DNA from 2 places in the Anaerostipes sp. AF04-45 genome. Region 2 is predicted to be linked to the other one. Evidence: riboswitches for the same ligand, from Rfam matches in the RefSeq annotation. Region 2 holds a riboswitch; the other holds the start of a gene.
The links. Region 2 has a riboswitch for thiamine pyrophosphate ahead of thiC (phosphomethylpyrimidine synthase ThiC). Riboswitches for the same ligand answer to the same signal wherever they lie in the genome.
Positions count from the first base shown of each region.

Region 1: it holds a riboswitch for thiamine pyrophosphate, as region 2 does, so the genes downstream of both, DWV34_RS01830 (thiamine-binding protein) here and thiC (phosphomethylpyrimidine synthase ThiC) in region 2, are expected to answer to the same signal.

Region 1 covers NZ_QTXQ01000001.1:347,808-363,940, reverse strand. Annotated here, with positions in the region: gene DWV34_RS01835 (amidophosphoribosyltransferase) at 1-1,138, opposite strand, end outside; TPP riboswitch at 1,301-1,414, shown strand; gene DWV34_RS01830 (thiamine-binding protein) at 1,489-1,785, shown strand; gene DWV34_RS01825 (ABC transporter permease) at 1,754-2,518, shown strand; gene DWV34_RS01820 (ABC transporter substrate-binding protein) at 2,547-3,545, shown strand; gene DWV34_RS01815 (ABC transporter ATP-binding protein) at 3,551-4,285, shown strand; gene DWV34_RS01810 (HPr family phosphocarrier protein) at 4,576-4,836, shown strand; gene DWV34_RS01805 (BglG family transcription antiterminator) at 4,843-6,897, shown strand; gene DWV34_RS01800 (phosphoenolpyruvate-utilizing N-terminal domain-containing protein) at 6,894-7,619, shown strand; gene DWV34_RS01795 (hypothetical protein) at 7,632-8,039, shown strand; gene DWV34_RS01790 (PTS sugar transporter subunit IIA) at 8,192-8,647, shown strand; gene DWV34_RS01785 (PTS sugar transporter subunit IIB) at 8,663-8,962, shown strand; gene DWV34_RS01780 (PTS transporter subunit IIC) at 9,004-10,431, shown strand; gene DWV34_RS01775 (2-hydroxyacid dehydrogenase) at 10,472-11,527, shown strand; gene DWV34_RS01770 (L-fuculose-phosphate aldolase) at 11,541-12,221, shown strand; gene DWV34_RS01765 (zinc-dependent alcohol dehydrogenase) at 12,292-13,320, shown strand; gene DWV34_RS01760 (iron-containing alcohol dehydrogenase) at 13,342-14,514, shown strand; gene DWV34_RS01755 (MATE family efflux transporter) at 14,710-16,116, opposite strand.
Region 2 covers NZ_QTXQ01000007.1:94,989-111,121, reverse strand. Annotated here, with positions in the region: gene DWV34_RS11830 (putative manganese-dependent inorganic diphosphatase) at 1-1,485, opposite strand, end outside; gene DWV34_RS11825 (sensor histidine kinase) at 1,482-2,627, opposite strand; gene vanR (VanR-ABDEGLN family response regulator transcription factor) at 2,617-3,318, opposite strand; gene DWV34_RS11815 (hypothetical protein) at 3,328-4,356, opposite strand; gene DWV34_RS11810 (patatin-like phospholipase family protein) at 4,387-5,217, opposite strand; TPP riboswitch at 5,420-5,523, shown strand; gene thiC (phosphomethylpyrimidine synthase ThiC) at 5,616-6,917, shown strand; gene DWV34_RS11800 (sodium-dependent transporter) at 6,942-8,297, shown strand; gene DWV34_RS11795 (GntR family transcriptional regulator) at 8,344-9,831, opposite strand; gene DWV34_RS11790 (GGDEF/HDGYP domain-containing response regulator) at 9,998-11,680, shown strand; gene DWV34_RS11785 (hybrid sensor histidine kinase/response regulator) at 11,677-14,235, shown strand; gene DWV34_RS11780 (transaldolase family protein) at 14,400-15,080, opposite strand; gene DWV34_RS11775 (glycyl-radical enzyme activating protein) at 15,096-16,022, opposite strand; gene DWV34_RS11770 (glycyl radical protein) at 16,009-16,133, opposite strand, start outside.

The DNA of each region.
Region 1 (16,133 bases), on a different contig from region 2:
CATATAAAATCGGCGGACAAGCCGGGCGGACGTGTACTTCTTTTGCACCGCTCTGATAAAGGAATTCGGTTGTTTCCCGCAGCTGGGTTCCTCTTACGATGGAGTCGTCGATCAACAATAGGCTTTTATCCTGGATCAGTTCATGAACCGGGATCAATTTCATTTTGGCGATCAGGTTTCTCTTACTTTGGATAGTCGGCATAAAAGAACGCGGCCAGGTTGGTGTATATTTAATAAACGGTCTGGAAAACGGTATCCCGGATTCGTTGGCATAGCCAATGGCGTGAGCGATCCCTGAGTCAGGTACACCTGCGACTCTATCGGGAGTAGCATCATCACGCTGAGCCAGCTTCTTTCCGCATTCATAGCGCATTTCCTCGACACTGATTCCTTCATAAGAGGACGAAGGATAACCATAATAAACCCAGAGGAAAGTACAGATCTTCATATCTTCGCCGGGTTTAGCCAGAGTCTGGATACCTTCAGGTGTAAGAATCACGATCTCTCCCGGACCAAGCTCCCGGTCGGCCACATATCCGAGATTCAAATAGGCAAAACTTTCAAAGGAAATACAGTAGCCATCGTCTTTTTTGCCTACAGCAACGGGAGTGCGGCCCATTTTGTCTCTGGCGGCATAGATGCCTTTTGGTGTCAGCAGTACGATCGTCATGGAACCGTCAATGACATCCTGTGCATGCTGAATTCCTTCCACGAGATGTTCTTTCTGGTTGATGATAGCGGCAACCAGCTCCGTTGCATTGATATCTCCGCCGCTCATTTCAAGGAAATGTGTGTGGCCTGAATCAAACATCTGCTTTATAATTTCATCCGTGTTATTGATCTTTCCTACGGTCATGATCGCGTATGTGCCGTGGTGGGAGCGAACGATCAGCGGCTGCGGTTCGTAGTCGGAAATACAGCCGATGCCCATATATCCATGCATCTTGTTCACGTCTTTGTCAAACTTTGTCCGAAACGGAGCATTTTCTATGTTATGAATGGCACGGTCAAAACCGTCGTCTTTACTGTAAACTGCCATACCGGCACGCCTTGTCCCAAGATGGGAATGATAGTCTGTCCCAAAATATAAATCAAAAACACAATCCTGTTTTGAAGTGACACCAAAAAATCCGCCCATAAATTCCTCCGATTTGTAAATAAGATTATACTGCTGTATTTATTATAACCAAACGGGAGGAACGGGACAAGGAAAGATTGGCATTCTTTCGAAAAGGGAATTGATTTAATTCAGTATATTCATTATAATACAAACATACCGTGAAACCGAGACATAAGAAAACTTTATATACAGGGGTGCTGGCAGACTGCCGGCTGAGAGTAAGACGAGAAGAGGTCTTTAACCCTTATACCTGATCTGGGTAATGCCAGCGTAGGAATAAAACAGTACAGCTGTACATGAGACTATTTCCCCGTTGGATTTGCCAGCGGGGTTTTTCTATGGAAACAGATTTATGAGGAGGAAGAAATATGAATGCAAGCGTAGCGATCCAGACACTGCCGGAGGCGGCCAATGATGAAGAATTGATCCGTATTGTGGACGAGGTAATTGATTATATTAAGAGCACGGGACTGAATTATTATGTGGGACCGTTTGAAACTGCGATCGAGGGTGATTACGATGAACTGATGGATATTGTGAAAGAGTGCCAGCATATTGCTGTCCGTGCCGGTGCACCGTCGGTTGCGGCTTACATTAAAGTGTCTTATAAGCCAGAAGGGGATGTGCTTACCATTGATAAAAAAGTTACAAAACACCACCAATAAACTGTGGCCGGCAGCGGCGATTCTTGTGATTCTGGCGATATGGCAGACTGCCAGCGGGACAGGGATGGTTTCAAAATTTCTGCTTCCGTCGCCGGTGGATGTGGTCAGGGCATTTGTAAATGATTTTCCACTGCTGATGGCGAATGCGAGAGTGACCATACTTGAATCATTTATCGGTCTGCTGATGGGTGTTGTTATTGGTTTTTTAATGGCAGTGCTCATGGATCATTTCGATAAACTGTATAAGGCATTTTATCCGCTGATCGTGCTGACGCAGACGGTGCCCACGGTGGCCATTGCGCCGCTTCTTGTATTGTGGTTTGGATATGAAATGCTTCCGAAAGTAATTTTAATCGTTATCGTGACGTTTTTTCCGATCACCGTGAGCCTGCTGGATGGTTTCCGCTCGGCGGACAAGGATACGATCAGCCTGATGCGTTCTATGGGTGCGTCAAAGCTGCAGATATTCCGGTATGTGAAATTTCCGGGATCTCTTAGTCAGTTTTTTGCCAGCCTGCGGATTTCAGCTTCCTATGCAGTTGTGGGAGCCGTCATTTCAGAATGGCTGGGTGGATTTGAAGGTCTGGGTGTCTATATGATCCGGGTTAAGAAAGGTTTTGCCTTTGACAAAATGTTTGCGGTGATCTTTATGATTTCTGCGATCAGTCTCCTGCTGATGTGGGCCGTGAATCTTCTGCAGAAAAAATGTATGCCGTGGGAGAACCGGGAATAGCCGAAAAAGTGAAAAGAGGATGATAATTATGAAAAAGAGAATGTTAGCTGTATTACTTTCTGTGTTATTGATCACAGTAATGACTGGCTGCGGATCAAAGAAAGAAGAAGCCGGGGACGGAAAGCTTAAAAAGATTACATTTGTTTTGGACTGGACACCGAATACCAATCACACGGGTATTTACGTGGCAAAGGAAAAAGGATATTTTAAAGAAGCCGGACTGGATGTGGAAATCGTACAGCCGCCGGAAGACGGAGCAGAAGTGCTTGTGGGCTCCGGGAAAGCACAGTTCGGTATTTCATTTCAGGATACGATGATGCCTGCTGTCGTTGGGGATGATGCTCTTCCGATTAAGGCAGTGGCAGCGGTTTTACAGCACAATACTTCTGGGATCGTATCCAGAAAGGGTGACGGAATCAAACGTCCGAAAGGGCTGGAAGGCAAAAAATACGCCACTTGGAATCAGGATATTGAAAAAGCGATCTTAAAACAGGTGGTAGAAAAAGATAAAGGGAATTTCAGCAAAGTAAACATGATTCCGAGCACTGTCACAGATGAGGTCTCTGCATTAAAGAGCAAAAAAGTGGATGCCATCTGGATTTACTATGGATGGGCAGGGATTGCCACGGAGGTGGCCGGACTTGATACAGACTACTTTGCATTCAAAGATATTGATCCGGTCTTTGACTATTATACGCCGGTGATCATCGGGAACAGTGAATGGATGAAAAAGAATCCGGAAACGGCAAAAGCATTTTTGTCAGCCGCAAAAAAGGGCTATGAGTATGCCATTGAACATCCCAAAGATGCAGGAGATATTCTCTGTGAAGCATCACCGGAACTGGATTCTAAAATGGTACAGGCCAGCCAGAAATATATGAAGGATCAGTATAAGGCTGAAGTGAAGCAATGGGGCTATATTAATCCTGAAAGGTGGAATGCATTTTATAACTGGATCAGTGAGAAAGGTCTTTCAAAAACAAAGATTCCGGAAAACACCGGATTTACCAACGACTATTTGGAGTAAAGAAAATGTCGGATTTGACTGTAACGGGTGTTACGCTTGCATATGAGAATACAAATATAATAGAAGACATTAATATAGAGCTGCATGACAATGAACTGGTCTGTCTGCTGGGTGCCAGCGGCGGAGGGAAGACGACTCTGTTTAATGTGATTTCCGGACTGAAAAAACCTGATCAGGGAAAAGTCATGCTGGACGGCAGGGATATTACGGGACAGCCGGGGAATATCAGTTATATGCTTCAGAAAGATCTGCTGCTCCCTTATCGGACAATCGAGGATAATGTAGCACTGCCGCTTTTGATTAAAGGTGAGAACAAAAAAGCTGCCCGTCAAAAAGCCGGGGAACTTTTTCAGGAGTTTGGCCTCGAAGGCACTCAGAAAAAGTATCCGAAACAGCTTTCGGGAGGTATGCGCCAGAGGGCTGCGCTTCTGAGGACCTATATGTTTTCTAAGAATGTGGCTTTGCTGGATGAACCTTTCAGTGCATTGGATACACTGACGAAAAGTGATATGCATCGGTGGTATTTGGATGTGATGGACAAGATCCATCTGTCTACACTGTTTATCACCCATGATATTGATGAAGCGATCCTGCTTTCAGACAGGATTTATCTGCTGACCGGAAGACCCGGAAGGATTACGGAAGAAATTGTGATCCGGGAGCCTAAGTCCCGGAGAAAAGATTTTAATCTGACGGAAGAATTTCTGGAGTATAAGAAAGATATATTGAAAAAGCTTTAGACAGATATGATTATATTAATACAGGCCTTTGGAAAAAATTATATATTGTTTTCCAAGGGTCATTTTTTATAATTTTAATTAGAGGGATAACATATATAAACGGGTGCACAGGGCTGCATCCGTATTTCATTTTTAAAGAGAAAACTTGCTGTCGGATTAAGGTTCCATTTTCAGTACAATATTTGCACAAAACAAGAAAAAAAGAGTGACAACAACTGCTATTTTCTGAAAAAACGAAAGAGAATATAATGAAAGCACAAATAAAATTGAAACAATCAGGAGGAGCAGACATGTACGAAAAAGAAATGATCATTAAGAACAAAACAGGACTTCATGCCAGACCAGCAACGGATTTATCTACGTTATGCCAAACTTATGAAAGTGATATAAAAATCAGGACAAATGATACGGAAATTGATTCCAAGAGTATTATCAGCATTTTGTCAGGAGGGATATGTAAAGGAACAAAAATTAAACTTGTAATAAACGGAACAGATGAAAAAGAAGCAGGAGAGAAAATCAGTGAATTTATTGAAAATTTAAAGGAGTAGATTGCTTTGGAATTAAAAAGCAGACCGGCATATATTTTAAAAATTATACTAGAACAAAAAAACGGTTATACGGTTGACCGAATTATTGAGAAATTAAACATTACAAAGAGAACATTTTACTATGATTTTGAACTGATCAATGACTGGCTTAAGAGCAGGGAATTAGGCAGGCTGGAGATACAGTCAAAAATTATCTGTGTCAAATCAAAGAAAATTGAAATACTGGAAGCTGAGATGAGGAAGAACGGAAGCTACTATTATTCTGTACAAGAGAGAAGAATACTGGAACTCTTAATGATACTGCTGTCTGCCGAGGTTGTAACAATAGAGAAGATGCAGAACCTTTTTGATGTCAGCAAAAATACAATCTTAAAAGATATTAAAGAGTGGAAAAAAATTTTGGGTAACCAGAATATTTCTATAGCCAGTTCGATCAAGTTCGGATATGTACTCCAGGGAGAAGAATTTGCAATCAGAAAAATTGTGGGAAAGGAAATTAAGAAATTACAAAATTTTCAGCCTAAGGATATATTGAAAAAATGGATGCAGCAATCTTTGGTTACGATAACCGGAGAGGACTACGATTACCTGGAGATTGCCAGATGTCTGATAAAGCAGTATGAACAAGACGAAAATATCAAACTGGTTTTGGAAAATGAAGAACTGGAATGCAGCATGATCCTGATTTCCTGGATCAGAAGCATGGATGGCTACACGATGAATCTTCATACAGAAGAAAAAGTAACTTTAGTTGAAACAAAGCCGTATCAATCACTGAAACAGAGTTTTGAAAAATTAAAAGTTTATAACTTAGAAATTCCTGAATCGGAAATATATTATATTGCAACTCTCTTGTTAGGGATAAAGGTTGCACAGTTTGTTTCCCAGGATCAGGAAGATCTGTACATATCTAATTTTACAAAAGCGCTGGTTGTAAATTTTGAACGGATTGCCTGTATTTCTTTTGATAATAAAGACCGCTTAATGACAAGGTTAAAAGGGCATATCAGACCATTGTATTATAGATTGAAATATGGAGTGCAATCGACAAATCCCCTGGTTCAGGATGTCATGAGAATGTATCCCGAAATATATGATTTCACTGGGAGAGCCGTGAGGGAGATGAAAGATGATCTTGCCAAAATGTTAACATCAGATGAGATTGCATACTTAACAATCTATTTTATAAGCGATGAGAAGTATCAGACAATTCAAAAGAAAAGCAATGTCTCTAAGGTCTTAGTACTCTGCGCAGATGGAATGGCAACTTCAACTTTAGTAAAAGAACAGCTGAAAACACTGTTTGGCAGCACCGCCGACATTAAATTGGGCATTATTTCTGAGGCTAAAAAATATAATTTGGACGATTTTGCGCTGATCATTTCCACGGGATATTCAGAGCTGCTGGCACACCGGAAAAATATTGTGTTTACCAATGTTATTTTGGAGGATTCTGATAAGAAAAAAATCATCCAGGTCATGAATCAGTGCGGGGTCATCGGTGAGTATAACAAAACAATTCAAAGGATCATATCGGCGGCCGTTCAGAGTACAAATGGCATTGTTGATGAAAATGAACTATATTTTGATGTGCTGCGGATATTATTTGAATCTGATAACAGAAAGATAGACAAAAAATTAAATTCTATTGCAAATTATATTCAAAATCAAAGATACAGCGTACTGCCTGCACGCAGCACCAAAGAAGAGCTGCTCATGCAGGGATGCCAGAAAGCGGTTGGCGAAAAAGCGTGGAAGCGTCTGTATAACAGATTATGCAATATGATGAACCATAACAAAATCAAATTTTATGAAATTTCTCAGGATGTCGTAATACTCCATTGTCCTATGCGCGGAGATTTAAATGTAGAAATAAATTATGAAATTGTTGTTTCAGAAGAAAGAATCAAAATATCTGAAGAGATAAAAGGAAAGATATTCATCTTCTTTGTGACCGTAGATCAGAATACACATTTTCCTGTGCTGGAAGGTATTTATCGTTACTGTGAGAGTGAAAAGGGGAAAAGTTTTATAGTTGACATGAAAGGAGTTAAGAAATGAAAAAACGGAAAGGAACCGGAGGTGCTGAAGGTAAAGCTGCTGGCACCATTCTGGTTTTAAACAATTTGGCTTTTGAAGCGAGAGCTGAAAAGTCTGAAGATGCAGAATACGAAATCAGCCGTTTTGAAACGGTAAGAAAAGAATACAAGGAGGAGCTGAAGCAACTGTATAGAGAGGCAGAGATTTCAGCAGGAGAAGAGCCTGCAAACATTTTTCTGGCTTATATTGAAATGGTAAATGACGATGCTTTTTTTGGGAAAATTATCAGGAGGATACAAAATGAAAAATTGAACCTGGTTTATGTTTTAGAAGAGGAGAAAAAAGCGGCGGCTGTAATATTTCAAAGTATGGATGATCCATATATGCGGGAGAGGGGGACCGACATTGAAAATGTGTGTGATGCTTTGATCAGGAAGATGGAAGGATTAAATTCCCCAATGGATGAAGTTTCAAAAACAAAAGAGGACATTGTGATTGTCGCGGCGGATCTGACGCCGGAAGACATCATGCGGATGGACACAACACATGTAAAAGGGTTTGTAACTGAAAGAGGAGGGAACACATCTCATACGGTGATTCTTGCAAAAGCATTAGGGATACCGGCTGTTGTGGGTGTGAAAAATATATTGGAGGAAGCCGGTTCTAAAACTAATATTTATATGGATGGCGGGGAAGGTACAATAATTTTAGAACCGGACCAGGAGGTATCAGACATCCTTTGAAAGGAGGTTTCTATGGAAAAAAGGTGTATATACTGTGGGCAGCCAATCACTAAAAAGCCGGCAGCTGTTTGGCTGAAAAGGGAAAAAGAAGAAGTCCAGTGCTGTAGTATGGACTGTTATAACAAAACGTCCAGATTTATTAAATGGGATCAAGCGTCAAGGCTCAAAGCATATGTCATTATTGGAATATGTGCTGCTGTTAATTTAATAAGCATTGGTTTCTCAATGGAAGGCTGGTGGACACATATACCGTTAGTTGTCATAGGGATGTGTTTATGTAAGTGGCCTCTGGTATTTATGCATTTTCATAACTATGAAAAATTCGGAATCCCCAAAACACTCAGGTATGTCCGTTTTGCCGCAGGGGCGCTTATTGTGTTCGGAGCAGCCATTACGGTATGGGATATATTTTTCTTATAAAACAGGTATAAAAAATGTAAAACCGGCGAAATAAAAAGTGAAAGAAACTGCTCTTTTTGATAAAAAACATTGGTGTTATAGTGTATTTAGAAATTAAGTTATCGATAACCAAATATTCTATAAAAGTCTAAAAAAGAAAGAGGTGACCATTTTTGAAACTGCTAGATGAAGAACTTGTAGTTATGGATGCAGAAGTTAAAACGGCAGAAGACTGCATTCGGCTCGGCGGAACGATTTTTTATGAAAAAGGGTATGTAAAAGAAGGATATACACAAGCTGTGATAGACCGGGAGAAAGTATATCCCACCGGTTTGCCCGGAAAAGGAGTTGCGATTGCGATTCCCCATACAAATAATACATATGTAAATAAACCGGCGGTAGGTGTCATCATACCCAGAGAACCTGTAAGATTTTGTGCAATGGGAACAAAAGATGTGTGGCTGGATTGTGAAGTGATCATTCCTCTGGTGATCAAAGACTCAGATATGCAGATCAGTATGCTGAAGCAGATGATGAAGATCATTCAAGACGGAGAGCTGTTGAAGAAAATCAGGGATTCTAAAGACAGATCAGAAATCCTGGATTGTTTAAAAATTTTAGAAGATTAGAAAGGAAGAGAAATTATGAGAGCAATAAAAGTATTATCAGTGTGCGGTTCGGGAACGGTGAGCTCAGCAATGCTTTCTTCAAAATTAGCAGATATATTTGAGGAAAAAGGATATGAGATGGAAGCTACGGAAGTGAGTCCCGGAGGTGTTCCGGGTGCCATGCAGGGAGGCGGTTATGACTTGATCGTTTACACAAGCCCTGTGGAAGGAAACTACGGGGTTCCCATTTTGAATGCCACAGGTTTCCTTGTGGGCATTAATGAAGAGGAATTTATTGAAGAATTAATGCAGGAGGTAGAGAATCTGGAACTGTAGCTTTGAAAAGCGGGAAAACATTCATACGAGGAGGTTGAAATATGTGGGATACACTGAAACTGTTTTTTGATACATTCGGAAACTATATAACAGTGCCGATTATCATCTTTATTATTTGTTTAATATTCAAAGCGCCGGTAAAAAAGGCTTTTATGTCTGCTGTGCTGATCGGTGTCGGTTTGAAAGGTATGGCGTTTATAACCAGTGCGTTTGGCAGCGTATTATCAGCATTAGTGACAAAATTGATTGAACAGACGGGAATCAATCTGCCGGCGCTGGATGTAGGGTGGCAGGCCGTTGCTTCGGTGGCTTATTCGACAGACATCGGAATGATGTTTATCGGAGTCGGGCTGATCTTCCAGATTGTAATCTTCCTTGTAAAAATTACAGATATTTTTCAGCCGTCGGATCTTTGGAATAATTACTCAATCATCGTATGGGGATCGCTGTTATACCAGATCAAAGGAAATCTTGTGATGTCATTTGTTCTTATGCTTTTTGTCAATTTGGTTGTCTTGCTGCTTGCGGAGATTGTTCAAAAGAGATGGTCAACATACTACCACTATCCAGGCTGTGCAATGATAGCACCTCATCACATGGGGGATGTACCGCTGTATTTAGTCTTAGACTTTATACTCGGGAAATTAGGAGCAGATAAGATTAATTTAAGACCAGACGCGATCAAGAAGAAAATCGGATTCCTGGGTGAACCAATGTATGTAGGCTTGATCGTGGGCCTGATCCTCGGAATTGTCGGAAATATCTCCACTTTAAATGAGATGACTTCATGGGGACAGGTTGCAGATGTTGCAGTCACCTGTTCAGCGGTAATGGCAATCTTCCCTAAAATTGCGGGATTGTTTGCCTCAGGATTTACGGTCATTACGGATTACTCAAGAAAGACATTAAAGAAATCAAAGTATGGAAAGGACCGGGAGTTTATCATCGCAGTAAATGATGCATTGGGATATGGAGAAGCGGCTACATTGACAACAGGCCTGTTAGTTATCCCGGTCGCCCTTCTGTTAGCCTTCATTTTGCCTGGAAATGTCGTTCTTCCGGTGATGGTTTTACCTTCTCTTCCATATATGGTAGAAGTACCGGTATCTCTGTCAAACGGCAATATCTTTAAATCCTGGATTGCAGCCTGCATTGTGTTCTGCGCAAAGCTGTTAATGGCATCCTCCTGGGCAGCTGTATTTACTGAGATCGCAGTAAATGCCGGATATGAAGTGACTGCAGGAACCGTTTTAATTATCGGATTTATCTTGTCAAACTGTACGGCAGGACTTATTACATACGCATTCCTAACCATGAACCCAATCATTATTGGACTGGTCATAGCTGTCTATCTTTTGTGCTTCGTATTATTTAAGAAGAATAAACAAAAAGTATGGGATTATTTAGAACACAATGCGATGGGAGGAGCACAGGCAGCCGCAGGAACATCGGGCGGAGAAACTGCATAAGACCCAGTGTGAAAGATAGTTTGAAACGAAAGGGGAAATTATGAAGATTGCAGTAGTAGGGGACATCATCGTGAGCAGCGGATTGCTGGCAGAAGCCGCAAAAAGCCTGAATATTGATGATGAACCGGAAATTAAAGAGATTATATGGAATGCAGATGACCGAAAGGATTTTCATAAAAAGGCTTTAAACATAGAAACAAGGGGACCGGAGGCAGAAGAGATCCCGGAAGAACTTTATACTGAGATAAAAGATACAGATATTCTGCTGGTACATTTTTGTCCCGTTCCGAGAAAATTAATTGAGAGGGCTCAAAACCTAAAATTGATCGGAACATGCCGCGGGGGTCTGGAGCATGTAGATGTGGAAGCCGCGACTGAAAAAAATATTCCAGTGATGCATGTGATCAGAAATGCGGAAGCTACATCAGATTTTGCGGTCGGTTTAATGTTTGCAGAGACAAGAAACATTGCAAGAGCCCATGCGGCAATGAAACAGGGCATCTGGAGAAAAGAGTATGTTAATTCAGCATATACCACTGCAATGAGAGAGATGACAGTAGGGATCATAGGTCTGGGACATATCGGACGTTTAGTGGCGGAAAAAGCTGCCGGGATCGGCATGAAAATCATTGCTTATGATCCTTTTGTGACGCAGGATGTCATGAATGCCAAAGGCATTGCTGTAACAATGAAAGAGAGAGAAGAAGTGTTCAGAGAAGCAGATATTATATCGCTTCATTTAAGAGTAACACCAGAGACTGAAAACAGTATTAATGAAGAAGTTATCAGTCTTATGAAACCGACGGCGTATCTGATCAACACATCCAGAGCAAAGGTCCTGGATAAAGAAGCATTTATAGAAGCATTAGAGAATAAAAGGATTGGCGGAGCAGCATTAGATGTGTATTGGAATGAACCGCTGGATAAGGATGATCCGTTACTGAAACTGGATAATATTACTTTAACGCCGCATAACGCCGGAAACGTTGTCGATGCTCTTCCAAAATCTCCAAAACTTCTGACAGACACGATTAATCGTTTCTGGGAAACAAAAACCGGTGATATGATCGTCAATTTAAACCAGATCACATTTTAAAAAGGGGAACAATATGCTATTAAAAAAAGAAAGAGAATTGGTAGTCGAGTACGGCAAAAAAATGAGTGCAGCCGGTCTCAGCAAAGGGACAAGCGGAAATATCAGTATCTATAATGCAGAAGAAAAGCTGATGGCAATCAGTCCGTCCGGCGTAGGCTATTTTGAAACTGTCCCGGAGGATGTCGTTGTGATGGATTTAGAAGGAAATGTGGTTGAAGGTGATAAAAAGCCTTCCAGTGAATGGGGCCTGCACACAGTCTTTTATGTAAATAAACCGGATGCAGGGGCAGTCGTACATACACATTCTGCTTATTGTACAACGTTTGCATGTCTTAATATGCCGATTAAGGCACTGCATTATGTCATCGGAGGTGCAGGAACAGCAGAGGTACCGTGCGCACCATACTGTACATTCGGAACTCCAGAGCTTGCGGAGGCAGCAATCAAAGCCTGCGGAAAGGGAAAAGCTGTTTTACTTGCAAATCACGGGCTTTTGACCTGCGGACCGGGGATTGAAAAAGCGTTTGGGCTGGCAGTGAATATGGAATTTTGTGCGGAAATGCAGTATCGGGCGATGTCAGTCGGCGAACCGGTCGTTTTAAGCGACGAAGAAATGGACGTGGTTATGGAGAAATTTAAATCATATGGACAGCCTAAGAAAGACAAAGAAGATCAAACATCTAATTGTTACTGATGTTCCAATCCCGGTTTTCCTTTTGGAACCGGGATTTCCAAGTTAATTTAAAGAGGAGCAGAGCCCAGGAATGAAAATGAGAAGAGCAGTTTTGTATGAACAGGAAGATCTTCGGATTGAAGAATGTGAAGTCCCTGAAATCGGGGAAGGAGATGTTTTAGTAAAAAACAAGATCTCTGCTACGTGTGGGACGGATGTAAAAATATATAAGAGAGGATATCCTTTATTGAAACCACCGCATCCATTCGGGCATGAATACTCAGGAGTGATTGCCGCAGTGGGGAAAAAGGTCAAGAATTTCAAAGAAGGAGACCGGGTTGCTGTTCACAATACAGCCCCATGTAATCATTGCTATTTCTGTAAAAAGGGATTTCCGTCTATGTGCGAAGACATGTTATTTAACAGAGGGACATATGCAGAATATGTAAAAGTACCGGAGAGAATCGTAAAACAGAATATGTTTTTGCTGGATGAATCAATTTCTCATAAGAATGCTTGTCTGATGGAACCATTTTCCTGTGCTGTATACGGTATTGAGGAATGTCCCATTCACTTAGGCGATGTGGTAGCGGTAAACGGTGCAGGTCCGATCGGCCTGATGTTTGCGAGGCTTGCAGTGTTAAAAGGTGCCCATGTTATTGTTACGGATAAGGCACAAAATCGATTGGAGCTTGCAAAGAAGCTTGGGGTTCATGAGATATTAAATATTACAAACATTGAGGACAGCGCATTTGCAGTAAAAGCGATGACAGAAGGAGGCAGGGGTGCAGATATTGTAATTGAGGCCACCGGTCTGATCAATGTATGGGAAAGCAGTGTTAAGATGGCCAGAAAAGCCGGTTTTGTTCTTTTGTTCGGCGGAACAAAGGAAAAAAGTATCCTTTCTCTTGATGCAGCTCTTCTGCACTATTCACAAATAACGGTCAAAGGAGTATTTCACACAACGCCGAGACATGTTCAGACTGCGTTGGAATTGTTAAAAATGGGAGTGATCCAAAGTGATGATTTTATTCAAAAGGAATATCCGCTTGAGGAGCTGGAAGAGGCGATACTTGAACATGCGGCCCAAAAAGTAATTAAAAATTGTATTGTTTACTAGAGAGTAAAGGATGGTGATCACGTGTATTCTATTAAATTGGGGTGCGAAAAAGTATTCTGGGGGAAGAATGCGGTACAGCAGCTTAAGACATTGGAAGGACCCAGGAAAAGAGCATTTATTGTCATGAGCGGAAATGTTCTTATCGATGTCGGCTCCTATAAAAAAGTTACGGATGTTTTAGAAGAAGCCGGTTTTGAATACGAGGCCTACACAGAAGTTGAACCGGAGCCAAGTTTTCAAACAATTTTAAAGGGTGCAGAAAGAATGAAAACTTTTAAACCGGACTGGATTATTGGATTTGGCGGCGGGTCAGCAATGGACGCAGCAAAAGCTATGTGGGTGTTTTATGAGAATCCTGCGTATCGGACACTGGAAGAGACAATGCCTCCGAATATCATAGAGAATTTAAGAGTGAAAGCAAAAGTCTGCTGTATTGCTACGTCTGCCGGAACAGGAAGCGAGGCAACCCGCGCAGCTTTAATTAAGGATATGAAACAAAAGAAAAAATATTCTGTCAGAGACATGAATGGAAGGCTGGTTCCGGATGCCGCTGTTTTAGATCCTGAATTTACGGCAACAATGCCCAAGAGTTTAACGGCAGCTTCCGGAATGGATGCCCTGACACATGCAATAGAATCTTATGTAACGCCGACTGCAAATCCATTTTCAAAGGCGATGTCCCTGGCCGCTTTTCTTTATGGATATAAAAGCCTGGAAAAAGTGTACGAAAATCCGGAAGATGAAAATGCGGGAGCAGAGATGCTGGCCGCATCCTGTATGGGAGGAATCGCATTTTCTAATTCCGGATTAGGAATTGTTCATGGGATTGCTCATTCTTTCGGGGCGGAATATGGAGTGCCTCATGGGCTTGCCAATGCGATTGTGCTTCCATATGGATTGGAATATAACAGTCGGAATGATGAAGTTAAAAAAATGTATGATGAACTTGCAGGATTTATTGGGAAAAAATCATTGGCGGATGCAGTTGCTGAGCTGAGTGAGAAAATTAATATTCCAAAGTCAATGAAAGAGAAGGTACAGGAAGACACTTTTATTAAAAATTTGGATAAATTAACAGAGAAAGCAATGAGTGACGTGGCAACGCCATTTAATCCGATTCAGCCGACGGCAAAAGAGATGAAAGAATTAATTCTTAAGGTATACTATGGAAAAGATACTGTGAACAGCTTGTAAAGGCTTAATTTTATATTTTGTCAAAGCTAACCTTTGATAGTAATCGATTTCAGAGGTTAGCTTTTTGAAAAAAAGCTTTAAAAAGAATATTAAAATTACTTAGAAAGAAATATACATAATATTTTTTTATGAGCGAGAGAGAAAAATCCCCGTTCCGTCAAACCGCATGGAAACGGGGATTTTGTACAGACAGGATTAAGACTCATATTTCATACTGTCTGGTTGGGGATTCCTGCTGATTTGGACAGCAATGTCTGCTGTACTCTTAAGTTCCCTGTGAAGATACAGTGCCATGAAAATTGTGACAAAAGCAGAGATCACATCAGCAATGGGCTGGGCATAAAGGATTCCGTTGATGCCCCAAACCGCAGGCAGTAATAAGATGACAGGGACAAAACAAATTCCTTGCCTGCATGCACCAAGGATAAAACCTTCCTTTGCTTTTCCGAGGGCAAGAAAAAGGGATGAGTATACAGTATAGAAACCAAAGAGCAGGAAAGAAAATCCGTTTGCCCGCAGTGCCGTTTGCCCGGCCTGGATCATCTCTATATCGCCTGCTGTAAATCCTGATATAATGGATGAAGAAAATAAAGCGGCAGCTGCTCCGAAGATAAAACAGAAGATTGTGGACCATAAGATAGATGTCTTGATCGCTTCATGTAAGCGGTCATATTTTTTTGCACCATAGCTGAATCCTGCAATCGGCTGAAAGCCTTTGATAAATCCGAAGACCATGAGACTTCCCATAGAAATAACTCTTGTGACCACGCCCATAGCAGCAATAACAGAGTCTCCATATACTTTTGTCTGTTTGTTGATTAATGCAATGGAAAGGCTGGTCAGCAGCTGAAAGACCAGTGTGGGTATCCCTATTTTCATAATTTCTGACATAATCTTTTTAGAGAAACAGCAGTCTTTTATTTTGAAATTAAATACACTTTTCTTTCTGAATACATAACATAAATACACAGCAGTAGAAATCATCTGTGAGATGGCCGTAGCGATCGCAGCACCGGCGACACCCAGATTTAGAACATAGATAAAAATTGGATCTAACACTATATTCAGTACAGCACCTGTCAGCAAGGCACACATCGTTGTCTTAGCGGCTCCTTCACTTGTGACAATATTATTCATTGTTACATTAAAGATGTTGAAGATTGATGAAATGATATAAATGCTTGTGTAGGTTGCTGCATAGGGAAGAATGCTTTCTGTTGCACCTAACATCTTAAGGATTGGAGTCAGAAAAATAATGGAAAAAATTATGATTATAGCTCCCACAAATATACTGCTGTAAAGGGCAGTGCTGGCGACTTTATTTGCTGTTTCTTTTTCCCCTCTTCCCAGAAGCCTTGAAATATAGGATGCTGCCCCATTTCCGAATAACAGACCTAAACCTACCACAATCTGTCCCAGAGGAAATGCCACAGAAATCGCACCCATTTGGCTGGTCCCCAGCCCTCCCACAAAGTATGCGTCTACCAGGTTGTATAAGGCATTGATCATCATTCCGATCATAGTCGGCAGCCCCATGGCTAAAAGCGCTTTTGGTATCGGAGCACTTCCTAACAGTTCTATCTTTTTGTTTTGTTCACTCATAATGAACTCTCCTTTCG
Region 2 (16,133 bases):
CGTCTCTTCCAGAATATTGGTCAGCATAAAATAGATCATATCCAATCCCTGTTCATTTCTGACTGTCTCGGCATACGGTATGATCTTATCTTTGATCTCCTCTAACTCACCCTGATCCAAAGACGTGATCTGTCCCACTCCGAAGGAGACATCTCCTGAGGAAAACTTCTTATAATCCTGATAAAAGATCTCATCGGCAGCTTTGCCTTTCAAGTCACTTCCTGCACGGAACATCTGCTTGGCATATTCTTCTATCTCTATCCCTGCAATCTCTGCCAGCTTTCCGGCAGCAGCCTCATCCGCCGGGGTACAGGTCGGTGACCGGAACATGAGCGTATCGGAAAGGATCGCGGAACAGAGCAGACCTGCCATCGGCTTCGTGATCTCCACACCATGTTCTTCATACATCTGTGTCACGATCGTTGCCGTACATCCTACCGGCTGGTTCCTGAAATAGACAGGCGACATCGTCTCCATAGAGCCCAGACGGTGATGGTCAATAATCTCCAGAATCTCACACTCTTCCAGTCCCTCCACGGCCTGTGACAGTTCATTGTGGTCTACAAGGATCATTTTTCTCTTTTCAAATCCCAGCATACGCCGTCTCGATGCCAGACCAATAAACTCTCCCTTTGGGTCAAGGACCGGAAAATAACGGAATCTCTTTTTGGCCATCAGTGCTTTCACATCATCCACATAGTCATTGGAAGAAAAGGTGATGATATTTTCTCTGGTCATCACATAGGAAATCGGCATGGACTGGCAGACCAGCCTGCCGGCTGTAAAAGTGTCGTAGGGCGTCACTAGGATCCGGCATCCTTTTGACTCTGCCATCTCCTGAATCTCCCTGCTCACTTTGCTGCCCATACATACGATAATACACTGGGCGCCGATCTCAATAGCACGCTTTTGGGCATCATCTCTGTCCGCAAGGATCACCAAGTCCCCCTCTGTCACAAACTGTTCCATCTTGTCGATGCTGGCAGCAGATACTGTTACCTTTCCGTGATCAATAACATCTAAAATATTGCCTGCCATCATCACACCATCCAGAGTTTTGACCAGATTTTGATATGGAGTCTTTGCCTTGGCCAAAATCTCACTGTCATAAACATCCATGTCCGCATGGGCGATATCACTGATCGTTGCCATGCCTTTCAGACGGTTATTTTCCAGGACCGGAAGAGCCACCAGTTTCAGCTTCTTCATCCGATCCCCTGCCTCTTTGATCGAGATATCCTGCCTGACACCTTCCACTTCATGCAGCGTGATATCGCTCATCCGGGGCCTGATATCGCTCAAAAACTCCGGGGCCTTCACTTGAAACTGCTTTAATACAAAACTCGTCTCTCCATTGACGTTGCCGGCCCTGCGGGCTTCAAATCCCCCTCCGTTCACCTGATTTTTCAGATTCGCGTAGGCGATCGCAGAGCAGATGGAGTCCGTATCCGGATTCCTGTGCCCGATTACATAAGTACTTTTCATGGCTCCTCCTTCTGTTCCATTGGAAGTCTGACAATAAACTCCGTGAAATCCTTATTACTGTTCGCAGTGATCGTTCCCTGATGAAGCTCTACGATATCTCTGGCAATCGCAAGACCAAGGCCCGCTCCGCCGGTCTCCGTAGACCGCGCTTCATCCAGACGGTAAAACTTCTCAAATAAATTCTCAAGTTTATGCTTCGGTATCTCTTTTCCCTGGTTCCTGATCCTGATCACAGCCTCTTTATCTTCTCCCGACGCGCTGACCTCGATGGCTGAATTCGGGTAACAGTAGGAAACTCCGTTTCTTAAAAGGTTTTCAAAGACACGGGCCAGTTTGTCCGGGTCCCCGTGGATCAGGATTGAGTCTTCGATCTCCGTGCGGCAGATCAGTCCGCGTTCTTGAAAGACCGGTTCAAAAGAATCCAGTACCTGTTCTAACAAAACATACAGATAGAATGTCTTCTTTTCCAGAGTAATATTCTGAAGATTATATCTTGTAATCTCAAAAAATTCGTTGATCAGATCCCCCAGACGTTTGGCTTTCTCCAGAGAAATATGTGTATATTTTGCCCTCTGTTCCAAAGGCATATCCGGTGCCTCGCTTAAAAGACTCAGATATGCAATCACCGATGTCAGAGGTGTCTTCAGGTCATGGGCCAGATAGACCACCAGATCGTTTTTGCGCTGCTCGCTCTCCTGGGTCTGCCTGCGCTGTTCCTTCAGATTGGCCTTGATCTCATTGAGACGGTTTTCCATAGGCTGCAGTTCCGGCTCCAGCTCGATCAGATCGCTGGAGTCTGTCAGAATCATATCGATTCCGGATTCAATCTGCCTTAAATAGGTTGTAAACCTGGACATACCCAGATAAAAACTGCAGAGAAACAGAAAGATAAACCCCGTAGAAATAATCATGGTCTTATTGTCCCAGAAGATCGCACGGTACAGATGAATAGCACTCTCATTGTCGAATCCGAACTTCTCAAAAAAGTGCACCATACTGTCTGCAAACGGCGCCTGAAGCACTCCATCCACAAAGACAAAAATAAACAGATAACCAAAGATGCCTACCAGAAGGCTGATGCCCAGAGTCTGGAGCATGATCCTGATCTTTAAGCTCCGGTATTTGTTCCATTTACTCCTCAACTTTATATCCCACTCCCCAGACAGTCTTGATCAGCTCCTTATGTCCCATCACCTCTCCGAGCTTTTCTCTCAGATGGCGGATGTGGACCATAACTGTATTGTTGTTGTTCTTGAAATACTTTTCTTTCCATACCTGCTCAAAAAGATTTTCTGAACTGATCACCTTGCCCTTATTCTTAGTGAGTATCCAGAGAATCGAAAACTCCAGAGGCGTCAGTGTCACTTCCTCTTCCCCGTACAGACATTGGTGTGTATTCCTGTTCAGCACCAGTCCGGCAATCTCCAGAGTATCTTCGCTGCTCTGTCCGCTGCCGTCATTATAGCGGATAAACCGGCGCAGCTGAGCCTTTACTCTGGCCATCAGCTCCAGCGGTTCAAACGGTTTTTCAATATAGTCATCCGCTCCCAGGGTCAGTCCGTTGATCTTATCCATAGATGCTGTCTTTGCGGTCAGCATAATAACCGGAAAGTTATGGTCTTTCCGTATTTCTTTTAATATTTCAAAACCATCGATGTCCGGGAGCATCACATCCAGAATTGCCAGATCAATCTGCTCTTGTTTCACACATTCCAGTGCCCCGGCACCGCTGTAGTACTTGAACACCTCATAATTTTCATTTTTCAGATAGAGTTCTATAAAATCGGCAATTTCTTTTTCATCATCTACTACAAGCACGTTTGACTGCTTCATTGATACCTCCTAAATCTTCTTGCCGCCGTTGATCACCTGAAACGGCACGTCTTCCTGTTTCTTCGCCATATCCGAGAGCGTATGCCCTTTCTTCCCATAAATAGGTGTGTGATAAAAAACAGTTTTCAAACAATCGTAAAAAATCTTTTCGTCCTCTTCTTCGGCATCCAGGAGTCTGGATACTTTTACAACCGTGTCCAGATAACTGGCACCGTTCTGGATCATCAGAATGATGGACTTCATAATAACCATAGCCTTGTATCGGTCGTCCTCAATCTCCTCCAGAATATAGGTAAACATCTCGGAAACCCCCGGCCATCCGGTCACACCGTTGCCCATAGCAAGCGCCACATACTCATCTTCCGTGTATTCCCTGAAATTAAGATCCTGATGCTCATTCCACTCGTCAAACACTTCATTCCGGTCAAGGACCTCACGGCTCACCATAAACAGGCGCTTAGTTTTCTCATTGCGCAGCAGGATGCCGCTCCGCCAAAAGACGATCCGGATCAGCAGAAACCTTTCCATCTCGTCATAAGAAATCTTCTCTCCTGTCACCTGCACAAAAATATCATAGCAGTAATATACATCCAGAATTCCGTAAGTAAACAGCATCCCGAAAATAACCTGCTCCCATCTTGTATGCCGTTCCATGATCCTTCCGGACTTGTGGCTCTTTAAAGTAAAATAAAACAGATCCTTTGCTTCTATATTAACAGCCACCTGGTCCTCTTCTACATGAATGAATCCCAGATACCTGAGCTGCTGAAGATCGTTAAAATTGGGCTCCAGTGCAAACTGCCCATCCTTCTGTTCCCAAAGTTCAAACAAAAGGTCGATCGCCTCCGACTGAAGCATCCAGAGAAGAACCTGGGGCTCATCGATAAGTCTGCCGGCGATCTCCCCGGCCAGTTCAAGCTTGGCTGCATCTGCCTGCACCGGCAGAAAGAGGCGTTCACAGATTACGATTAAATTTCTTGTTTTATTGGTAGATAGTTCTTCTACATACGGCCGCTCTGAATACAATATTCTTGCCATCCTGACCACCTCTTTTTCTAATTTATTGTATCACAGTTTTTTGATTTCTTCTATTCTTTCTATTGCCATATCGTATCCCATCTGATACGTCTCCCTGAGTACATCGATATCCTTTTCAAAACTGTCAATGGGATGATCCGGCCTGAGAATCACGGCCTTTCCTTCTCTCTCCAGTCTCTCGCAGTACCTCACAGTGCGGTTGTACTCCACATGACGGTTCAGGAGAAGATCCGGAAGTTTCGGATACTTCCTTTTCAGCAGCCTGGATGTAACCTTATGGCTTTTGCTGAGTTCCTTTTGATATCCCTTTGGTCTTGTGAGTACGATCAAATGCTTGTCATTACCGTCCCGTATTGCCTTGCGGACCGGAATCGGATCTGCAATTCCTCCATCAAAATAGGGAATACCGTCCAGATTGATCGCCGGGAAAACAAGCGGCAGTGCGCAGGTTGCCCGCAGCATCATGCACTCCTCATCCAAGTCTTTTCCATCTTTATACTCGATTTCTCCGGTCAGGGCATTAGTAACTCCCACCAGAATTTTTCCGTCGTATTTGTAAAAGGTATCCCAGTCAAAGGGATATAATTTGTTTGGAATCACATTGTAAACAAAATTCAGCCCGAACAGACTTTTTTCTTTGATCAGATTCTGCCTTCCTATATATCTGGGGTCATTTCTATGATTCATAAGAATCTGAAGATTTCTTTCCCTCTGCCTGGATACGTAAGAAAAACCGTCACAAATGCCGGCTGACACTCCAATCACATATGGAAACATAATGTCGTTATCCAACAGGGCATCCATCACCCCTGCACTGAAAATAGGCCGGAATGTCCCGCCCTCTAATATTAAACTTGCCATTTTCTCTCACTCCTAACTGCATTTGGGCACTCCCCGGAATCCGCGGAAATGCTTCTTCTTTATTATAGCACAAAAACTGGAAACTTATTGTATGAGTTTTTATCACCGGATGGTCTATATTGACCAGTATTGCAGTTTTCAAACCATTGCACTTTCTAATAAACAATGATACAATACGAAAGATGACCTTTAAGGTCGTTTTTGAAACTAAAATGGGAGCTTTTACGGGCTGAGAGGAAGGATAAACCTTCGACCATCATACCTGATTTGGGTAATGCCAACGTAGGGATTTAGATGCTTATTGTAACGGAAGCATGTATATTAAATAGTAATGTTCCGAAAACTAAATACTGCATTTTAGATTCCCTCCCGACTGATTGAAACGAGGAGGTTGTAAGATGACTTACACAACACAGATGAATGCCGCCAGAGCCGGCATCGCAACCAAGGAAATGGAAACTGTCGCTGCCTATGAAGGCATGGATCTTCAGAAGCTTATGAGAGAAGTCGCCGCCGGCACAATCGTCATACCGGCCAACAAAAATCATAAATGCTTAAAGCCGTTCGGCATCGGCAATTCCCTGAAAACAAAGATCAACGTCAACCTTGGAACATCCAGAGACTGTCTGAATTTGGATGTAGAAATGAAGAAAGTAAATCAGGCTGTCTCCATGGGTGCGGAAGCGATCATGGATCTTTCTTCTTTCGGGGACACGCAGACCTTCAGAAGAAAGCTTGTGGCTGAATGCCCGGCCATTCTGGGCACTGTTCCGATTTACGATGCCATTGTATACTACAACAAGGCTCTCAAGGATATCACATCCAGAGAATGGATCGACATATTTAAAATGCATGCAGAGGACGGAGTCGACTTCATGACCATTCACTGCGGGATTAACCGCAGTACCGCAGACCGTTTTAAGGCTATGAAGAGACAGATGAACATTGTTTCCCGCGGCGGATCATTGATCTTTGCCTGGATGGAAGCTACCGGCTGTGAAAATCCGTTCTTTGAATACTATGATGAGATTTTGGACATTTGTAATGAATATGACGTTACTCTAAGCCTCGGGGATGCCTGCCGTCCGGGGTGCCTGAAAGACGCCAGCGATATTTCTCAGATCGAGGAGCTGGTAACTTTGGGAGAATTGACGGCCCGGGCCTGGAAAAAGGATGTTCAGGTAATGATTGAAGGACCCGGACATATGCCAATGGACCAGATACAGGCAAATATGAAAATTCAGCAGACGATATGCAAAGGCGCGCCTTTTTATGTGTTAGGACCGCTGGTTACCGATATCGCCCCTGGATATGACCATATCACTTCAGCGATCGGAGGTGCCATTGCAGCGGCATCCGGTGCAAGCTTCCTGTGCTATGTCACACCGGCCGAACATCTCCGTCTTCCAAATGTGGACGATGTAAAAGAAGGCATTATGGCTTCAAAGATCGCAGCGCATGCAGCGGATATCGCCAAGGGCATAAAAGGAGCCATCGATTGGGACAACCAGATGGCCGAGGCAAGACAGAAACTTGACTGGAAGACCCAGTTTGACCTGGCTTTAGATCCAGAAAAGGCAAAAAGGTACCGCGCTGAATCAAAACCTGAAAGAGAAGATACATGTACCATGTGCGGAAAAATGTGTTCCGTTCGAAATATGAATGCTGTGTTGGCAGGTGAAGATGTCGACGTAGTATAAACTAAAGGAGGATTTTACAGATTTATGAATGAAGAAAGAGGCGGCTTTTCCAGCAGAATTGGCTTTGTGCTTGCGACTGCAGGATCAGCGGTAGGATTAGGAAACATATGGAGATTTCCATATTTGGCAGCTAAATACGGAGGCGGCAGCTTCCTTTTGATTTATCTGATTCTTGCAGTGACCTTTGGGTTTACACTGATGATCACCGAGATTGCTATTGGCCGGAGAACCGGAAAAAGTGCCATACATGCATTTTCCTATTTTAATAAAAAATATAAGTTTATCGGTTATCTGACCAGTATCATACCGTTTATTATTTTCCCTTATTACTGCGTCATCGGAGGTTGGGTTACAAAATATCTGTTTGTCTCAATAAGCGGAAATATCAGCCAAGCGGCCGGAGATACATTCTTCGAAGGCTTTATCAGCCAGTCTGTAAGCCCTATGATATGGCTTCTGATCTTTGCAGGACTTGTACTGATCGTCGTAGCTCTCGGGGTTGAAGGCGGTATTGAGAAAGTCAGTACGATCCTGATGCCAGTCTTAATTGTATTGCTGATCGGAATCTCCGTTTACTGCATTACCAGAAAGGGAGCCATGGAAGGTGTACTGTATTACATCAAGCCAAATCTCAAGGATCTGACACCTACCACATTCCTGGCTGCTCTGGGACAGCTGTTCTACTCCATGTCCCTTGCTATGGGAATCATGATCACATTTGGTTCCTATATGCCGAAGAAGTCTAACCTTGAGAAGTCTGTTTCACAGGTAGAGATATTTGATACGGGTGTTGCATTCCTGTCCGGGCTTATGATTGTTCCTGCAGTCTTTGTATTTTCCGGAGGAAATGCGGATATGCTTGCATCCGGACCATCCCTGATGTTTAAAATGCTTCCAAAAGTTTTTAACAGCATGGCCCTGGGAACTGTTATCGGAGCTGTCTTCTTCATTTTAGTTTTCTTCGCGGCGCTGACTTCTGCGATTTCTCTTTTAGAAACGCTGGTCTCCATCGTAATGGATAAGTTTCATTTATCCCGGATCAGAGCCTGCATTACTATGTTTGTCATTGCAATGATCATGGCAGTGCCGTCATCTCTGGGATTTGGCATATGGAGTCATATTAAGCTTCTTGGCTTCAGTTTTCTGGATTTCTTTGACTTCCTGAGCAACAGTGTCCTGATGCCGATTGCAGCATTCTGCACCTGCATGTTTGCCGCTTATGTGATCAAGCCAAAAGAGATCATTGATGAAGTAGAAAGTTCAGGAGATTTCAAACGTAAAAATTTATATATTCCAATGATTAAATTTTTTGCACCGATTTGTATCATTGCCATTCTCCTGTTCTCCATACTACAGGGAATGGGTGTTATCACAGTATAATATTCTTTCGAAAAAGACACCGTATTCTGCGGTGTCTTTTTCGTGTCTAAACGTTGTCCATTTCATACATCTGATATTTTTCCGGAACCTGTATATAAGCTACCCTGTAAAAGTTATATTTTTTAATCATATACTCCTTGGCCCGTTCCAGGACAAAACGATAGCAGTCTGTCATTCCATTTGCAAAAGAGTCGACTTTCCCACCATGCAAATGCTGAACTGCGGCAATAATCAGTTTATTTATTTTCTGAATTACTAGTTTTTTATTGGCATAATAAGCAATATAATGTCCCCATTCGGTAAGACGAAATGCCTCGATTAATATAGCACGCAGAGGCTCTAATTCAATATGTTTTAAGAGAGCTTCAAATATATCTATGATACAAATGGAATCTGGAAGTATAAATTTCTCTTCTAACTCTGCCACTTCCGATACAGTAAATTTAGGACCGGCTGCCAGTGCTGCCGGATAAATAATCAATGTAAGCAGCTGCAGTGCATGAAAATACTGCAGAGCTTCCTGTGTACGCCTTGGATTCGGAAGCATTTGATTCACCCGTGAATCATCTGGCTCTATAACAATAGTTCCCTTTGCATTCAAAGTTTTTACAAGCCCTCTCTGCTCTAATTCATTTAGTGCTTTCCTGATCGTAGATACAGAAACATCGTACTGTCCGGCCAGCTGCTTTTCAAATGGGAGATAGGTTCCGCAGGGATATTCCCCGCTGCCAATTTTCTGATTCAGATCACTGATAATTCTTGAGTAAAAGTAGTCTTTACCGCGTGTTGGTTTCCATAGAAACGGTACATCAGACGATACAGGACATCCAGGTGTGGAATCAGCTAAATACTCTAAGGTAACTGCAATTGAATCTGCAAATCTTTGAAATAATTTGTCTAGCTGACTGTGTTTCACAACTGGGTCCCTGCCCTTTAATATATCAATTATATCTGCTGTCATCGAGTCTGAACCCTGCAGATAAGTCTCTAAAAAATAAGGACATTTCTCCATAAAAAAATTCAGAAAATGATAAAGTTCAAAGGCAGAGTAGAGATTAGCAAGCAGGGGATTCCCACCGATTTCCAATACTTCTTTTAAAAAGGCAAAAGAAGGCCGCCAGCCGCTGGCTGCAGTTCCAAGGCGTGATGCTTTCATAGCCTGCTTATAATGAGGCATTATCTCCAAGTTACAGTCCTGTGCAGCAAAAACCAGCAGTGGAGGTGATATGAAAGCAAAAGTTTTGTATATTTGCATGATACTTTTCCTTTTGCTCAGAACATCAAACAGCATGTTCTCTGGTTCAGAAACGACTTTCCCCGGTAGGACGATCGGAGCAAGTCGGGGTTTTATGTCAATCAGTCCCTCTTTTTTCAATGCATCAAAAACCCGGTTGATTGTATATCTGCTTACATGGAATTGACTGCAGAGCATTCTTGAAGAAGGCAGACAGTCACCTGGAAGTATCCGTCCATTTATAATACTCTGCTTAATTTCCCTATAAATAAAAGAATACTTTGTTTCTTGTGGCTTCATATTCTATTTCCTTTCCATTTTTTTTCATTATACTTCGTTTATACTGCCTTGTCATCAAAAAAAGTTAGAAGCTATATGTTCACCTTACCAATATGCTTATTGAATAGCTCCAGAACATTCATTTATAATAAAATAGTAGAATTTTTATGAAAAAGATTAAAGCACTATGGAAAAACAAAAAATCTTAATCGTGGATGATTCTGAAATGAATCGGGCTCTTCTGAGAGATATATTGAAGGATCAGTATGATATTATAGAAGCTGATAACGGTTTAGCGGCAGTTAAAATCCTTTCCCGGAGGAGATCAGATTTCTCTCTCCTGCTTTTGGATATCATGATGCCCAAGATGAATGGATTTGAAGTACTATCCTTCATAAACAAACAGCAATGGAATGAAACACTTGCTGTAATCATGATTTCTGCTGATAATTCCCCTGAAAATATTAAACACGCTTACAACTTGGGTGCATTTGATTATATCAGCCGGCCATTTGATTCAACGATCATCCGCCGCCGTATATCCAATACTATGATTCTATATGCAAGACAACGCCGTCTCGAAACGATTATCGCAGAACAGTTTTATGAACAGGAGAGACATAATAAGCTGATGATCTCAATTTTGTCTCACATCGTTGAATTTCGTAATGGAGAGAGTGGTTTGCATGTGCTGCATGTAAATACCATCACAGAACTTTTGCTCAGGCATCTGATTCAGCTCACAGATCGTTATCCTTTATCTGAATCTGATATTACTTTAATTAGCACTGCCTCATCCCTTCACGATATTGGGAAGATTTCAATTCCTGATGCAATTTTGAATAAACCCGGACGCCTTACAGGGGAGGAATTCAAGATTATAAAAACCCACTCTGCCGTCGGTGCTGAAATACTGTCGGAATTGCCAGCTGAACAGCAGGAACTGCCGTTTATTAAAATTTCTTCCCAAATCTGCCGTTGGCATCATGAACGCTATGATGGAAGCGGATATCCTGATGGGCTGAAAAAAGACCAAATTCCAATTGCTGCTCAGGTAGTTGGATTAGCTGATGTATATGATGCTTTGACCAGTGAACGGTGCTATAAAAAAGCATATTCTCACAAGAAAGCATTAAAAATGATTTTGTCGGAAGAATGTGGAAGATTCAATCCAGTTCTGCTGCAGTGCCTGATTGAAATTTCGGATAAAATTGAACTCCGGTTAAAGGATTCCTCTTTTGATCATAAAGCTGAAAATATACAGGAAATTAATAATATAACAGACTTTTACAAACTGTTTACCCGTAAAAAATATATTTCAATATATGAAGAACAGCGTCAGCTGCAGTTATTGTATATTGATTCACTGACCGGTGTCTGCAACCGCCGATATTATGACGAACATTTTGAGGACTCAGATGATGCCGAAGCTGTTGTCGTTATTGATGTTGATAACTTTAAGTATGTTAATGACCAATACGGACATTATGTAGGTGACAGCGTGCTGCAAAATGTTGCTGAAACCATTTCATCGGGTGTGCGGAAGACAGATACTGTAATCCGCTATGGCGGTGATGAATTTATAATTATATTTTACCGTATTCCGGCAGATGTATTTAAGAAAAAACTGGAAGACATCAGACATGCCGTTGATATGCTGGTTATCGATGAATATCCCGAAATTCATTTGACCGTAAGTATAGGAGGAGTATACGGAACCGGAAGAACAAAAGAACTGTTTAAAACTGCAGACAGTCTTATGTATCAGGCAAAAACCACAAAAAATCAAGTGAAAACACGCTTTCTCGGCTTCGAAACAGAAGATAATAAAAAAGAAAACGGGATAGCCAGGGAGGAACAGCATCAATGAACAGAAGTAAAAAAAAGAATCCTACTATACGATTTTTAATCCGCAGCTTCATAGGGCTTCTGCTTTTCAGTATAGCTGTGTTCACCCTGCTGGGGATTTATATGAATCGGCAAAGCCGAAAGACCATCCATGAAATTGGAGAGATCTATATGTCCGGAATGAATAAGCAAATGTCCAGGCATTTTAAAAGTGTCATAAAATTGCGCTTTGATCAGATGGATGGTCTTGTTTCTGTAGTTTCGTCAAAAAATCATAACAAAAAAAGCTTATATAAAGAACTTGTCTACAGAGCAAAGGTAAGAGATTTTAACTATTTAGCAATATGTTCTAATGAAGGAAACTTCGAAACTCTCTATGGAGACCCGATACATCCGATTAATCCCAAACCTTTTGTCAAATCATTAAAACGAGGTGAAAGAAGAGTTGCTGTAGGTGTTGATTCAGCTGGTAAGAATGTGGTGTTGTTTGGTATCCAGGCTGATTATCCTATGCAGAATGGCGAGAAATGCATCGGTCTGACAGCCGCTGTTCCATTGGATTATATCACTGATTTTCTTTCCTTAGAAAACGAGGGAGATTTGATGTATTATCATATCATTCGTCCGGACGGAACTTTCGTAATACGCAATCCCAACACTGAATTATGGGGCTATTTTGACCTGCTGCAAAAGCAGCATAAATCTGCAGAGAAAACATTATCCTCAGATAATTCTCTGAGAGAGTTTGATACCGCCCTGAAAGATAATAAAGAGTACTCTGCAGTAATAAAGGGCAGTAAAGAAGATCGTCAGATTTATAGTATGCCTTTACCTTATTCTGAGTGGCATCTGATAACAGTGATGCCATACAGCATATTAGATGAGACCATAAACAGCCTTAGCTTTCAGCGTCTGGTCATTACTTTGCTGGCCTGTGTTTCTATATTAATTAGTCTGGTATGGATATTTTTCCGTTATTTTTTCATAACCCGCGTGCAGCTGCAGGAGTTGGACAAAGCCCAGCAGAAAGCCCTTAAAGCAAGTAAGGCAAAGAGTGAATTCCTGGCCAACATGAGTCATGATATCCGTACTCCTATGAATGCAATTACAGGTATGACTGCGATTGCAACAGCCCATATAGATGACCCAAAGCAAGTAAAGAACTGTCTGAGAAAAATTGCATTGTCGAGCAGGCATCTGCTTGGACTTATAAACGATGTCTTAGATATGTCTAAAATCGAAAGCGGTAAATTGACATTAACTGCAGAACAAATCTCCTTAAGGGAGGTGGTCGATGGAATTGTAAGCATTATGCAGCCGCAGACGAAGGCAAAACAGCAAAGCTTTGATGTGCATATCGAAAATATTTTCACAGAGAATGTATGGTGTGATGGAATCCGCCTAAACCAGATTCTGCTTAATCTTTTGTCTAATGCCACTAAATACACCCCTGAAAAAGGTTCTATCCGATTATTCATATCCGAGGAGAACTCCCCAAGAGGAGAAGATTACGTCCGTCTTCATATTAATGTTAGGGACAATGGAATCGGTATGTCACCGGAATTTCTGAAAAAGATTTATCAGTCCTATAGCCGGGCTGACGGAACAAGAACCCGTAAAACAGAAGGCGCCGGTTTGGGAATGGCAATCACAAAATACATAGTGGACGCCATGGACGGAACAATCGACGTACAGAGCGAACCAAACAAAGGAACAGAGTTTCATATCAAACTTGATTTTGAAAAAGCCCCTGCCTTGAATGTGAATATGGTTCTTCCCTCTTGGAACATGCTCATAGTTGATGATGACAAATCATTATGCCAGACCGCTGCAAATACACTAAGATCCATGGGTATAAAAACTGATTGGACGCTGAGCGGGAACAGGGCCATGGAAATGATAATGGAACATCACAGAAAAAGAACTGACTATCAAATCATCCTATTGGACTGGAAACTGCCTGATATGAATGGCCTTCAGATCGCACAGGAGATCCGCCGTAAAGTAGGAAATGAAATACCTATTCTGTTGATTTCTGCATATGATTGGAGTGAATTTGAAATAGAAGCCCGTGAGGCAGGTATTAATGGTTTTATTTCCAAACCGCTCTTTAAATCAACTTTATTCTATAGTCTGCGTCAGTTTATGGAAAATGAACAGATAAAAGAACAGATTCCGGATCAGAATTTTGATCTGTCAGGCCGTCGGATCCTGCTCGCTGAAGATAACGAACTGAACTGGGAGGTCGCAAAAGAACTTCTGTCTGATCTGGGTGCAGAACTTGAATGGGCAGAGGATGGACGGATATGTCTGGAGAAGTTCCAGACATCACCTAAAGGATACTACAATGCTGTTCTGATGGACATTAGAATGCCTCACATGACAGGATATGAGGCAGCCAAAGAAATCCGGTTGCTGGATCACCCTGACGCTTCATCTGTTCCTATCATTGCTATGAGTGCTGATACCTTTTCTGAGGATATCCAGCATTGCTTAGAGTGTGGCATGAACGCCCATATAGCGAAACCTGTTGACATAAAAGAATTAGTGGGAATTCTGAAAAAATACTTAAAATAGATGTATGAGTTTTTATCCATTATCTCCAGTCGGCTCTGGAAAGGCCTCCCGAAGGGTATGAAATGGGGTGTGCCCTTTGGTTTATATAAAAGCGCATGTTCCTGTCATGCGCTTTTATTAATCAATGAAAAGACCTCCATCAGTCTCTGTTTTTCTATGCTGTTTTAGCAGCAGTCCTTCATAGTCTTTCCTTCGCCGCACAATCCTTCAAAGTCCTTTGTAAATGCGCCTACTGCAGCGGTTACAGCATCGTTTTTGATCAGTCCCTCTATGACATCCGGTGCGATGGTTGCAGCACCGATCCCATAGGCACAGAGTTCCAGTACCTGCTGTGAATTCTTAAAACTTGCAGCCAGCACTTCGGTTTTAAGCCCGTTGTTTTGAAAAATATCGTGAATCTTCTTCACCGTCTCAATTCCATCGGCCCCCAGATTATCGATACGGTTTACATACGGCGCTGCATAAGAGGCGCCTGCCTTTGCCGCTAAGAACGCCTGCATCGGAGTATAGATGGCCGTAGCCGTTATCTTCACCCCTTTGGAAGACAGAAGTTTCATTGCCTTTAATCCTTCCCTTGTAGTGGGAACTTTAATATATGTATTCTCTCCAAGTCTTTTCAGCATTTCTTCGGCTTCTGTGACCATATCTTCGGCACATTTTGATACTACCTGCACATGTAAATCAGCATCCTTCCCAATAAACTCACGAATTTCACCGAGCACCTCATATGGAGGCCGTTTGCTCTTGGCTAAGATGGACGGGTTGGTGGTTACCCCTTCCACAGGAAAATACTCATATAAGTTTTTAATAGCTTCCACATTTGCATCATCAATAATAAATTTCATATTATTCTCCTTAATTTAAATTTCCATGATCACATTACTTACACCGCCCTGCCTTGCCCAGCTCTCGAATTCTTTCATCTGTGATTTGGAATACATCTTCGGATTTTCAGCAAAACAGAACTCTTTGCCAATCAAATGATATTTGGCTTCCGCCAGGGGGTTATAGTTTAAAATTTCATACGAGACATCGGGATCTGTCCCGCTGATATATACGGCAATTTCGGTAATATTTTCTCTGTAAGCGGTAAGGCCCGGAATCATCGGAGTCCTTATGATAACCTGGTCCCTTTTTTCGGATTCCAGCAGATACTTTATATTTTCTTTGATCTTTTGGTTTGGCACTCCCACATACTTTTTGTGTCTTTCCACATCCGCTATTTTAAAATCTGCATAAATCAAATCCAGATACGGAAGAAGTTTTCTAAGTACTTCCTGTTCTGCGTACAGAGAAGTCTCTATGGCAGTATGGATTCCTTCCTTTTTGCACTGCTTCAGTATTTCCAGTGCAAATTCCGATTGGTGCAGCGGCTCTCCCCCAGACAGAGTAACTCCGCCGTCATGCCTATAAAATACCATGTCTTTTCTGATCTCCTCCATCACTTCTTTCACACTGTACTCTCTGGAATCCATCGCGAGAGCACCTGACGGGCACAGTTCTATCAAATGTTCCCAGTCTTCCGGCGAGTCAATATTCATGAAAAGCTTATCTCCCCGGAATTTCATTCCGCCGCTGACACTTTCTTCCACACACATTTTACAGTGTATACACCGATTCTTAAAATACAGTGGGCGCCGTCTTAATGAAATTCCCTCCGGGTTCTGGCACCACACGCAGGACAGGGGACAGCCTTTGAAAAAGACTGTCGTTCGGATGCCATCCCCATCATGGGTTGAAAATCTGCGAATATCAAAGATCGTTCCTTTCATATCAAATATCTCCATAGCTGGTACGGGCGATGATCTCATTCTGCAGTTCATCCGCCAGTTCTGTGAAATATGCGGTATACCCGGCCACCCGGACCGTAAGACCTCTGTACTGCTCTGGATTTTTCT